3 regions of the Geodermatophilus sp. SYSU D00697 genome follow, and region 1 is predicted to be linked to each of the others. Evidence: riboswitches for the same ligand, from Rfam matches in the RefSeq annotation. Region 1 holds a riboswitch; each other region holds the start of a gene.

The links. Region 1 has a riboswitch for cyclic di-AMP ahead of ACI79C_RS02890 (C40 family peptidase). Riboswitches for the same ligand answer to the same signal wherever they lie in the genome.
Region 2: linked by a shared signal. The riboswitch ahead of ACI79C_RS15895 (aggregation-promoting factor C-terminal-like domain-containing protein) and the one ahead of ACI79C_RS02890 (C40 family peptidase) in region 1 are both predicted to bind cyclic di-AMP.
Region 3: linked by a shared signal. The riboswitch ahead of ACI79C_RS10275 (LysM peptidoglycan-binding domain-containing protein) and the one ahead of ACI79C_RS02890 (C40 family peptidase) in region 1 are both predicted to bind cyclic di-AMP.

The regions. Positions count from the first base shown of each region.
Region 1 is NZ_JBJGYV010000002.1:194,376-197,696, forward strand. It holds gene ACI79C_RS02870 (SMP-30/gluconolactonase/LRE family protein) at 1-320, shown strand, start outside; gene ACI79C_RS02875 (hypothetical protein) at 329-577, opposite strand; gene ACI79C_RS02880 (NAD(P)-dependent oxidoreductase) at 574-1,089, opposite strand; gene ACI79C_RS02885 (hypothetical protein) at 1,136-1,306, opposite strand; cyclic di-AMP (ydaO/yuaA leader) riboswitch at 1,638-1,783, shown strand; gene ACI79C_RS02890 (C40 family peptidase) at 1,872-2,309, shown strand; gene ACI79C_RS02895 (OmpA family protein) at 2,355-3,321, opposite strand, start outside.
Region 2 is NZ_JBJGYV010000017.1:81,000-84,320, forward strand. It holds gene ACI79C_RS15890 (LLM class flavin-dependent oxidoreductase) at 1-867, opposite strand, end outside; cyclic di-AMP (ydaO/yuaA leader) riboswitch at 1,076-1,224, shown strand; gene ACI79C_RS15895 (aggregation-promoting factor C-terminal-like domain-containing protein) at 1,460-2,341, shown strand; gene ACI79C_RS15900 (hypothetical protein) at 2,546-2,746, shown strand; gene ACI79C_RS15905 (class I SAM-dependent methyltransferase) at 2,830-3,321, shown strand, end outside.
Region 3 is NZ_JBJGYV010000009.1:87,148-90,468, forward strand. It holds gene ACI79C_RS10265 (GNAT family N-acetyltransferase) at 1-57, shown strand, start outside; gene ACI79C_RS10270 (VOC family protein) at 85-588, shown strand; cyclic di-AMP (ydaO/yuaA leader) riboswitch at 945-1,106, shown strand; gene ACI79C_RS10275 (LysM peptidoglycan-binding domain-containing protein) at 1,109-2,209, shown strand; gene ACI79C_RS10280 (ArsR/SmtB family transcription factor) at 2,432-2,872, shown strand; gene ACI79C_RS10285 (STAS domain-containing protein) at 2,828-3,142, opposite strand.

The DNA.
Region 1 (3,321 bases):
TCACCGGGACGACGGTCGACGAGGTGCTCGGCCAGCTGACGGTCGCCCCTGACGGCTGCGCGCTGGACACCGAGGGGCGGATCTGGGCGGCCGACGCGGTCGGCGGCCGGGTGGTCCGCGTGGCCGAGGGCGGGGAGGTCCTCGACGAGGTCGCCGCGCCGTCCGGCCTGGGCGTCTACGCCTGCATGCTCGGCGGGGACGACGGCCGCACGCTGCTGATGTGCTGCGCGCCGGACTTCTACGAGCACAACCGGGCGCCGGTGCGCGAGGCGGTCCTGGTGGCCACCGAGGTCGACGTCCCCCACGCCGGCCGGCCGTAGCCGCGAGGTCAGCCGTTCCGGCCGCCGAGCGGGTGGTCGGTGTCCGGGACGCCGCTGGCGCTCTCGCCCGGGTTGGTCGACATCTCACCGTCCCGGGCGGCGCGCGGCTCCTCCTGCTGCGACGGCGGCCCGACCAGGTCCTCCTCCGGACGCGTGCCCGGGACCCCGTCGGTCGGTTCGTTGACGCCACCGGCCGGCCGGCCGGTCAGGTTGCCCTCGGTCATGCCGCGGGAGTACCCGCGCCGGGCAGCGGTCACGCGGGGTCGAGCACCCGGACCGGGGAGCCGGCCATGAAGGCGGCGACGTCCTCGACGACCTCGCGGTAGAAGACCTCGTAGCCGCGGCGGGTGACGTAGCCCAGGTGCGGGGTGAGGACCGTGCGCGGCGCGCTGCGCAGCGGGGAGTCCGCGGGCAGCGGCTCCCGGTCGTAGACGTCGAGGCCGGCGCCGGCGATCCGCCCGTCGGACAGCGCCTCGACCAGGGCGGCCTCGTCGACGACCGGCCCGCGCGAGGTGTTGACCAGGATCGCGGTGGGCTTCATCCGGCCGAGCTCGGCGCGCCCGACGATGCCGCGGGTGCCCTCGCCGAGGACCAGGTGCACGGTGGCGACGACGTCGAAGGGGGCGAGCCGCTCGACCAGGGCGTCCTCGTCGTCGAGGTGGTCGGCGAAGGCGACGACGTCGAGCGGTTCGGGGACGCGGGACCAGTCGGCGAACTCGGCCGCCACGGACTGGTGGTCGTCGAGCACCGCGACCCGGTGGGTGCTCACCGGGAGCCCCCGCCCGGTGCCGGGCGGGGGCTCCCCAGCGGAGCCGTCAGTGGACGGGGCCGCGGCCGTAGCCCTTGCCGCCGCCGCGCTTCTTGTTCTGCTCGCCCATCTTGGCGATGAACTCCTTGATCTTGGCCTGGTTCTGCGGCTTGCGGGCCTCCTGGATGACCTTCGCCGCGATCCCCGACGCCACCAGCTTCCGGATCATTCCGGCCATGGGGTGTGTCCCTCCTCGTTCTCGGTCGTCTGTGGTCGTGCCCGCCCAACGCCTGCGCCAACCCCCGGGTTCCAGCTGCTGTCCGCGATACGGACGTCACGCCGTGTGAGAACACTCCGCCTTCCACATACTTTGGTCCCACGCCTCTGACCTGCGGAAACGCACCCATGACATTCCTGCGCGCTCCGTAGTCCTCCGTGGTCACGGCGGCGTGTCGCCATCCGGACACGCCGCCGCCGCGCGACCGTCCGGCCGCCTGCGACGGCCGTCGCGCTCTCCTACGGTCGTCCGCGGTCCTGCCGGGCCTCTCGTCACCGAACCGCGTGACACCGGCCGGACTACGCCGAACCGGACGCGGTACCCGCCGCGCCCGGACCGGGGACCCACCGCATCCCTGGGGTGAAGCGCATCTCGCGCCGGGCGACTCCCCCGTCCGAACCCGTCAGCTAACCCGGTAGGCGGCCGTGGAGAACAGGAGACCCCGTCGTCCATGACGACTGCACGCACGTCTTTCGCACGCCGTTCTTTCCGTGGGATCGCGATCGCCGCCGTTGCCGGCGCCGCCGTGACCCTCGCTCCGGCCACCGCCCAGGCTGACGCCGGTGACGCCGGTTCCGGCGCCGTCGCCCTCGCTGCGGCCGCCGCCCCCAACGGCGCCGCCCAGAAGGCCGTCGACACCGCCCTGGCCCAGCAGGGCGACCCGTACGGCTGGGGCGCCACCGGTCCCAACGCCTTCGACTGCTCGGGGCTGACGACGTTCGCCTACCGGGCGGCCGGCGTCGAGCTGCCGCGCACCTCGCGGGCGCAGTCGACCTTCGGCGCTCCGGTGGCGAAGTCCGACCTCAAGCCCGGTGACCTGGTGTTCTTCTACAGCCCGGTCTCGCACGTGGCCATGTACATCGGCAACGGCCAGATGGTGCACGCCTCCACCGCCGGCCAGCCGGTCAAGGTCGTGAACCTCGACTCGATGCCGAGCTACGTCGGGGCCCGTCGGGTCGCGTGAGTCGCGGCGCCCCGGCCGTCCTGAGGGCGGCCGGGGCACCGTCCGTCAGTCGCAGGCCAGGCCCGCGGTCCCGATCGACGGCGTGATGATGACCTTCCGGTTCTGCGCCGCCGGGCCAGGGAGCAGGTTGCCTTCAGCGTCGTGGTCCTGGACATAGCCGGGGAACTCGCTCCCGACGCCGTCAGGGGTCAGGTTGCCGGCCGGGACGTCGAGGTCGACGAGCAGGTCCCGGACCGCCTCGGCACGTAGTCGGCTGAGGTCCTTCTGTCCGGTGATGTCACCGACGTCCGCCGTGGTCCCGGTCAGGGTCGCCGTCACGCCGTTCCCGACCAACTGCCCGGCGATGGGTGCCAGGACCGTCCGGGCCTCGGCCTCGTCGACGAACTCGGCCGAGTCCGGCCGGAACGCGACGTCGGCCCCGGTGAGCACGATGGTTCCCTTGACGCAGACCGGCCCCTCGGGCACCGGCACAAGCGTGACTCTCGGCAGCTCCTCATCGAGGAGCTCCCGGCTCAGCTGTGTGTCCTCGACCTCGGGCTCAACGCCCCCATTGGCGGCGGCGATGATCGCCTTCCAGATGGCGATGAGGTTGTTCCGCTGCGCGATGCTCAGCCGCTGTTGAGGTTCGGCAGTGTCGCCGATTCCCTGCAGGATGACCCTGACTCCACCTAGGTCCGGCAGGGCATCGAGCGCCACCAGGTTGTCGACGACCTCCTCCGGGTCCGCCTCCAACAGGCCGGGCTGGGTGAAGTCCAGCGGCGCAACGGTGGAGAGGCCTGAGTCGACGACCACGATCGTCCGAGGCGGCGTCTCCACCGCTGAGATGCTGCGCGCTGCCTCCTCCAGAGCTGTGAGGAGATCGGCCTCTTCGTCCTCCGCACGGAGCGCTTCGATCTCTGCGGCCAGGGTCTCCCTGTTCCGCTCCCGACTCTCCTCGCGTGCAGGTCCGTTGTTGCCCGTGATGAGCATCTGCCCCGAGAACTGCACCGCGGGTTCGCCGTCAGCGACGACC
Region 2 (3,321 bases), on a different contig from region 1:
GGTGCGCTCGATGACCTGCTGCGGGCTGCCGACGGTCAGCGGCGTCTCGCGGGTGAACTCCTCGAGCGACGGGCCGTGCCCGTAGACGGGCGCGTTGTCGAAGTACGGCCGGAACTCGTCCACGGCGTCCTGGCTGTTGCTGCGCATGAACACCTGCCCACCCAGGCCCACGATCGCCTGGTCGGCCGACCCGTGGCCGTGGTGCTCGAAGCGCCGGCGGTAGAACTCCACCATCCGCTGCGTGTGCTCCTTGGGCCAGAAGATGTGGTTGGAGAAGAAGCCGTCGCCGTAGTAGGCGGCCTGCTCGGCGATCTGCGGGGAGCGGATCGAGCCGTGCCACACGAACGGCGGGACGCCGTCCAGCGGGCGCGGGGTGGAGGTGAAGCCCTGCAGCGGGGTGCGGAACTGGCCGGACCAGTCCACGACGTCGGAGTCCCACAGCCGGCGCAGCAGCGCGTAGTTCTCCACCGCCAGCGGGATGCCGTTGCGGATGTCCTGCCCGAACCACGGGTAGACCGGCCCGGTGTTGCCGCGGCCCATCATCAGGTCGACCCGGCCGTCGGCCAGGTGCTGCAGCATCGCGTAGTCCTCGGCGATCTTCACCGGGTCGTTCGTGGTGATCAGGGTGGTCGCCGTCGACAGCTGCAGGGTGCTGGTCCGGGCGGCGATGTGCGCCAGCGTGGTGGTGGGGGAGGACGAGAAGAACGGCGGGTTGTGGTGCTCGCCGAGCGCGAACACGTCCAGCCCGACCTCCTCGGCCTTCTGCGCGATCGTGAGGATCGCCTTGATCCGCTCACCCTCGCTGGGCGTGCGCCCCGTCGTGGGGTCGGTCGTGATGTCACTGACCGAGAAGATCCCGAACTGCATCTCGTGCTCCAGGTGGTTGAGAGCGCAACTACTGCTGGGTGCAACGGTCCCACGGCCTGGGTATTCCGCCGGGGCCGGCACGCACGCGCGAGGTACCTCACGCAACCGATGTGACCCCTGGGATTGTCACGGCACGGTAACGGCCCCTACGGTGAGTGCGTCCGGTCGGTCGTGCGTCCCCATCCGGGGAGCCTGGCCGGACGCCGCCGAGTCGTGTCCGCCTCCCGTGGACGCGAGCCGGGGACCCACCGCAGTCCTGGGGTGAGTCCTGCCCGCCGAGCCCCGCTCGGAGGGCAGGTAGGGCACCTTCCCGCCCGAACCCGTCAGCTAACTCGGTAGGCGGCCACGGAAGGAACGGAGAGCATCCGCATGCCTCGCCCACGGGCCCTCGCGGCTCGCAGGGACTCCCGGCCGCGCGCACCTCGCGCCTCCTCCCCGGCCCGCCTGTCCCGCTGACCCGCGACCGCCGGCGCCGCGCGTCCCTCCCGACCGCCACCGGCACCCGACGTCGACCGCCGCACCGCGGGCTGACCTCACTGCGCTGAGGACCGGCTCGTGCGCGCCCCCACGCCCCCGGAGCACACGAACCCCCATGAACTCCCGCACGTCGCAGTTCCCGCGTCCCACCGACGCCGACGCCCTCGCCGGCGAGCCGACCACCGCCGAGATCGCCACCGCCGAGCCCGCCACCGCGGAGCTCCCCTCCGCCGCTCCCCGTCGCCGGCTGCGGCTGCCGGCCCGGGGCCGCCGCCCGGCGATCCTGCTGGCCACCGCGGCCGCGGGCGCCATCGCGGTCAACGTGCTGACCACCGGTCAGCCGGCCGCCGAGGCCGAGACCGCGACGGTCAGCGCCTCGACGAGCGTCGCCGAGCAGCTCGGCATCACCGCCGACCCCGCCACGGCCTCGGCGCCCGACCTCGCGCCCCTCGAGGGTCTGACCGCCTCCCGCAGCGAGCGCGAGGCGGCGCAGGCCAGCGCCGCCCAGGCGCAGGCCGCGGCCGACCAGGCCGAACTCGACCGCCAGGCCGCCGAGCGCGCGGCCGCCGAGCGTGCCGCCGCCGAGGCCGCTGCCGCCGAGCAGGCCGCCCGGGAGGCCGCCGAGCGCGCTGCCGCCGAGCAGCAGGCCGCGCAGGCGGCCCAGGCTGCCGCCGCCGCTGCCCCGGCCGCGGCCGCCGCCCCGGCGCGCAGCGGGTCCTTCAAGGACTACGCGATGAGCAAGGTCGGCAGCGGCGACCAGTTCAGCTGCCTGGAGAAGCTGTGGGGCAAGGAGAGTGGCTGGAACCCCAACGCGCAGAACCCCTCCAGCACCGCCTACGGCATCCCGCAGTTCCTCGACTCGACCTGGGCCGGCACCGGGATCGCCAAGACCTCGGACGGCTACCGCCAGATCGACGCCGGCCTGATCTACATCGAGAAGCGCTACGGCTCCCCGTGCGGGGCCTGGTCGCACTCGCAGTCCACCGGCTGGTACTGAGCCGACACCGCGCGCGTCCCGAGACGCGCGTTGCCTGCTCAGAGCCGCACGCTGAGGGCCGCACGCCTCCCAGGGAGGGGTGCGGCCCTCCGCGTCGACGGGCTCGGGCACCCTGGTGGCCGGGCCCGTCGTGGACGAGGCCGATCCGGACCGACACGCGGGACGGTGGAGGACCACCGACCGCCGAGAGCGGGGAGGCGCAGCGTGGAGCGGCGCGCCGTCGAGCAGGGTCCCGACTCCGGTGCGGCGCGGCCGCCCGAGCGCACGCGCCGCACCGGGGCGGCCTCGTTGGACCGGCCGATCTCGACCGGCAACCTGCTGGCCGACTGCGAGCGGTGGTGCCGCGACCACCTGCCCCGGCGGGCGCCGCGCACGCCGCCGCCGGGTCCCCCGGGCGCTCCCTGACCCGCCGGCCGGCGGGCGTGCCCGGAGCGACGGTGGCCGGTCGGGTGACCGGAGCCCGGGGCACGGGTGGTGGACTGCCGGGCGTGAGAGTCGTCCCGTCCCGGTTCGTCCGGGCCCACACCCAGGTCCGGCGGCCGTCGTCCGTGCCGGAGGTCCGGCTGCACGTGGCCGACGACGTCGTCGCGCTCTGGGAGGCCATGGAGGCCGGCGGGGGCGCCGGTGAGGCGCCGCCGTTCTGGGCCGCGGCCTGGCCGGGCGGGCAGGCGCTGGCCCGGTTCGTGCTCGACCGGCCCGCGGTGGTCGCCGGCCGGGCGGTGCTCGACCTGGGCTCGGGCAGCGGCCTGGTCGCCATCGCCGCCCGGCTGGCCGGGGCCCGGTCGGTCCTGGCCAGCGACGTCGACGTGTTCAGCCGGACGGCGATCGGCGTCAACGCCGGTCTCAACCGGGTCTCCGGCATCAGCGTGACCGGTGACGTCCTGGGCCGGGAGCTGCGCGGCGTCGAGGTCGTCCTGGCCGGGGACGTCTGCTACGACCGCGAGATGACCGAGCGGGTGCTGCCCTTCCTCGACCGCGCC
Region 3 (3,321 bases), on a different contig from region 1:
CTCGTGCCCGCCGAGCGGCGGGAGCAGTTCCGGCTCGCCCCCTCCGCCGACCGCTGACGCCCCGACCCGAGAGGACGCACCCCGATGACGACCACCGCCCCCGACCCCGCTGCACTGGAGGCCGAGCGGGCGCGCATCCGCGCCGCGTACCTGCGGCCGGCCGGCGAGCGCCCCGCCACCACCGCCCGCGGCCTGCACCACACCGCGCTGATCAGCAGCGACGTCGAGCGGACCGTGCGCTTCTACCAGGACGTCCTGGGCTTCCCGCTGACCGAGCTGATCGAGAACCGCGACTACCCCGGCTCCTCGCACTTCTTCTTCGACATCGGCAACGGCAACCTCATCGCCTTCTTCGACTTCCCCGGCCTGGACGTCGGCCCCTACGCCGAGGTGCTGGGCGGGCTGCACCACATGGCCATCAGCGTCGACCCCGAGCGCTGGCAGGAGCTGGTGCGGCGGCTGACCGCCGCCGGGGTGCCGCACGAGGTGCACAGCGGGGTGTCGGTGTACTTCCGCGACCCCGACGGCGCCCGCATCGAGCTGATCGCCGACCCGCTCGGGGAGATGTACGGCCACCAGGTCCTGTGACCGCCCCCCGGCGGCGGCCGGACCGCTCGCCAGCCGCCGCCGGGACCGCTGTGCCACCGCCGGGACCGCTGTGCCACCGCCGGGACCGCTGTGCCGCCGCCGGGACCGCTGTGCCACCGCCGGGACCGCTGTGCCGCCGCCGGGACCGCTGTGCCGCCGCCGGGACCGCTGTGCCGCCGCCGGGACCGCTGTGCCGGAGAGCACGTCCGCGGAGTCTCTCGCCCCGACCTGCCCGTCCTCCCCATGCACACCAAAGCGTGACGACCGTCACGGCGACAGTTCACATGACCCAACGTAACGTTTTGGCTGCGTTCCGCAGATGGGAGCGTGGCGCCGGTCCGCCAAACCCTGCCCACCGGTAGCCGTCTCCAGAACCTCAGGGCAGGGGTGGGGGACCCACGTTCCACGGCGCTCCGGCCGAACGGCCGGGCGCGCCTCGGGGTGAAGCCGCGACCCGCGGCCGGGCACCGATCGTCCGAACCCGACAGCTCACCTCGCCGGCGGTGATCGGAGATCACCCATGGCCAAGCACCGTGCGCCGCGCTATGTCCGGACCAAGAAGGTCATCGCCAAGGCCCCCGTCGCGGCAGGGGCCACCGTCGTCGGACTCGGCGTCCTGAGCACCCCGGCATCCGCCGCCACCACCCACGACTGGACCGGCGTCGCCGAGTGCGAGTCCGGCGGCGACTGGAGCATCAACACCGGCAACGGCTACTACGGCGGGCTGCAGTTCAGCCAGTCCACCTGGGCCGGCTACGGCGGGACCGAGCTCGCCCCCCGCGCCGACCTCGCCACCCCCGCGCAACAGGTCGAGATCGCCGAGAAGGTCCTCGCCGGGCAGGGCATCGGCGCGTGGCCGACCTGCGGGAAGCAGCTGACCGACGGCACCACGCCGGCCGCTGCCGGGACGCCGGCACCCGCGCCGGCCGCCGCTCCCGCGGCCCCGGCTGCCGCCCCGGCCCCGGAGGCCGCTCCGGCCCCGGCCGCCGCCCCGTCGGACGTCTACACGGTCCAGCGGGGCGACACGGTGGCGGGGATCGCCACCACGTTCCACCAGCCGTGGCGGGAGCTGTACCAGCGCAACGTCGGCGTCATCGGCAGCGACCCGACCCTGATCTTCCCCGGTCAGGTGTTGCTGGTCGCCGGCGCCGCGCAGGCCGCCGTCGCGCCCGTCGAGGTGGGCACCGTCGGCAACTCCGCGCCCGTGGCTGCCGCCGCCCCGGCTCAGGCCGTGGCCGCTCCGGCACCTGTTCCAGCGGTCGCGCAGATCACCAACAGCGCCGGCGCCGTGCGGCCGCAGGCCCAGGCGGCCGCCGACGCGGTGGTCAGCAACGTGGCCGGCGCCGCCGGCATCACCATCGGCGGCACCCGCGGCAGCGCGGTCGACCCGCACGGGCACCCGTCCGGGCTGGCCCTGGACTACATGGTCCTGTCCGACGCGGCCCTCGGCGACGCCATCGCCCAGTACCAGGTCGACCACTGGGACGAGCTCGGCGTCGAGTACGTGATCTGGCAGCAGCGGATCCTGACTTCGCCGACCGGCACCTGGAAGGCGATGGCCGACCGTGGCGGCGTGACGGCGAACCACTTCGACCACGTCCACGTGAACTACCGCGGCTGACCCCTCCGAGCCCGGGTCTCCGACACCACGGCAGCGACCCCCCATCCGTCCGCGGGTGGGGGGTCGCTGCCGTCGCGGGTGGGGGGTCGCTGCCGTCCGCCGCTGGGGGGCGCTGCCGTCCGCGCCCCGGGATGCGGCCCCGGCCGGGCCGACTCCCCCACCCGGGGTGGACCCCCGTCGGGGACGGGACCCCGCCGATCACCGGCCCGTAGAGTCCGGGACGTGCCCTACCGCCATGTCCCGATCGCCGCTGCGAAGGCCGATCTGTTCAAGGCCCTGGGTCATCCCCTGCGCGTGCTGGTCCTGGAGCAGCTGACCCAGGGAGAGCGGACCGTCGGGGAACTCGCGACCCAGCTCCAGGTGGAGATGTCGCAGCTCTCCCAACAACTCGCGGTCCTCCGGCGGGCTCAGGTCGTCCTCGCCCACCGCTCGGGCTCGGCGGTGCGCTACTCGCTGCGGGACCCGAGGACCTCGCAGCTGCTGGCGGTGGCGCGGCAGCTGCTGGTCACGGAGCTGACCTCCACACGAGACCTCCTCAGCGACCTCCTCGAGACCACCGACGCACCGGGCGCGACGATCCCGCCGGCCGAGGCCCCGACCCGGGCAGCGCCGCCGACGTCATCCGGATCGCTGGAACAGGGCGTCCGCTCCGGTCAGCTGTAGCACCCGGTCGACCCGCTCCGAGGCGGACCGCAGCACGAGCGTCCGACCCTGCCGGTCGGCCACCTGGGCCAGCTCGACCAGCAGGGCGACACATGCCGCGTCCAGGAAGGTCACCTCGCCGGCCTCGATGGCCGCGATCGGCGGCAGCCCGCCGGGGTGTTCGCGCCGGAGACGCTCGACGACGTCCACGTCGACCTCGCCCCGCAGCCGGAGCACCCGTCCCCCGGCCTCGGCCTCGATGCTGGCCGAACCGTCGGGACCTCCGCGCACACGCCACCCCCGGCCATCCCCCGCAGCGCTCGCCGATGTGTGAACATCGTAAAGTAGCCAACCGGGCGGGCGTCCATCGTTGCACCAGGCACGGCCCGGCGGCGGGGCGCTCGTGGGCCCGCGGCCCGCGGCCGGCCCAGACTGCGCCCCCTCGTCCCGACGGCTCCCGCCGGCGAGAA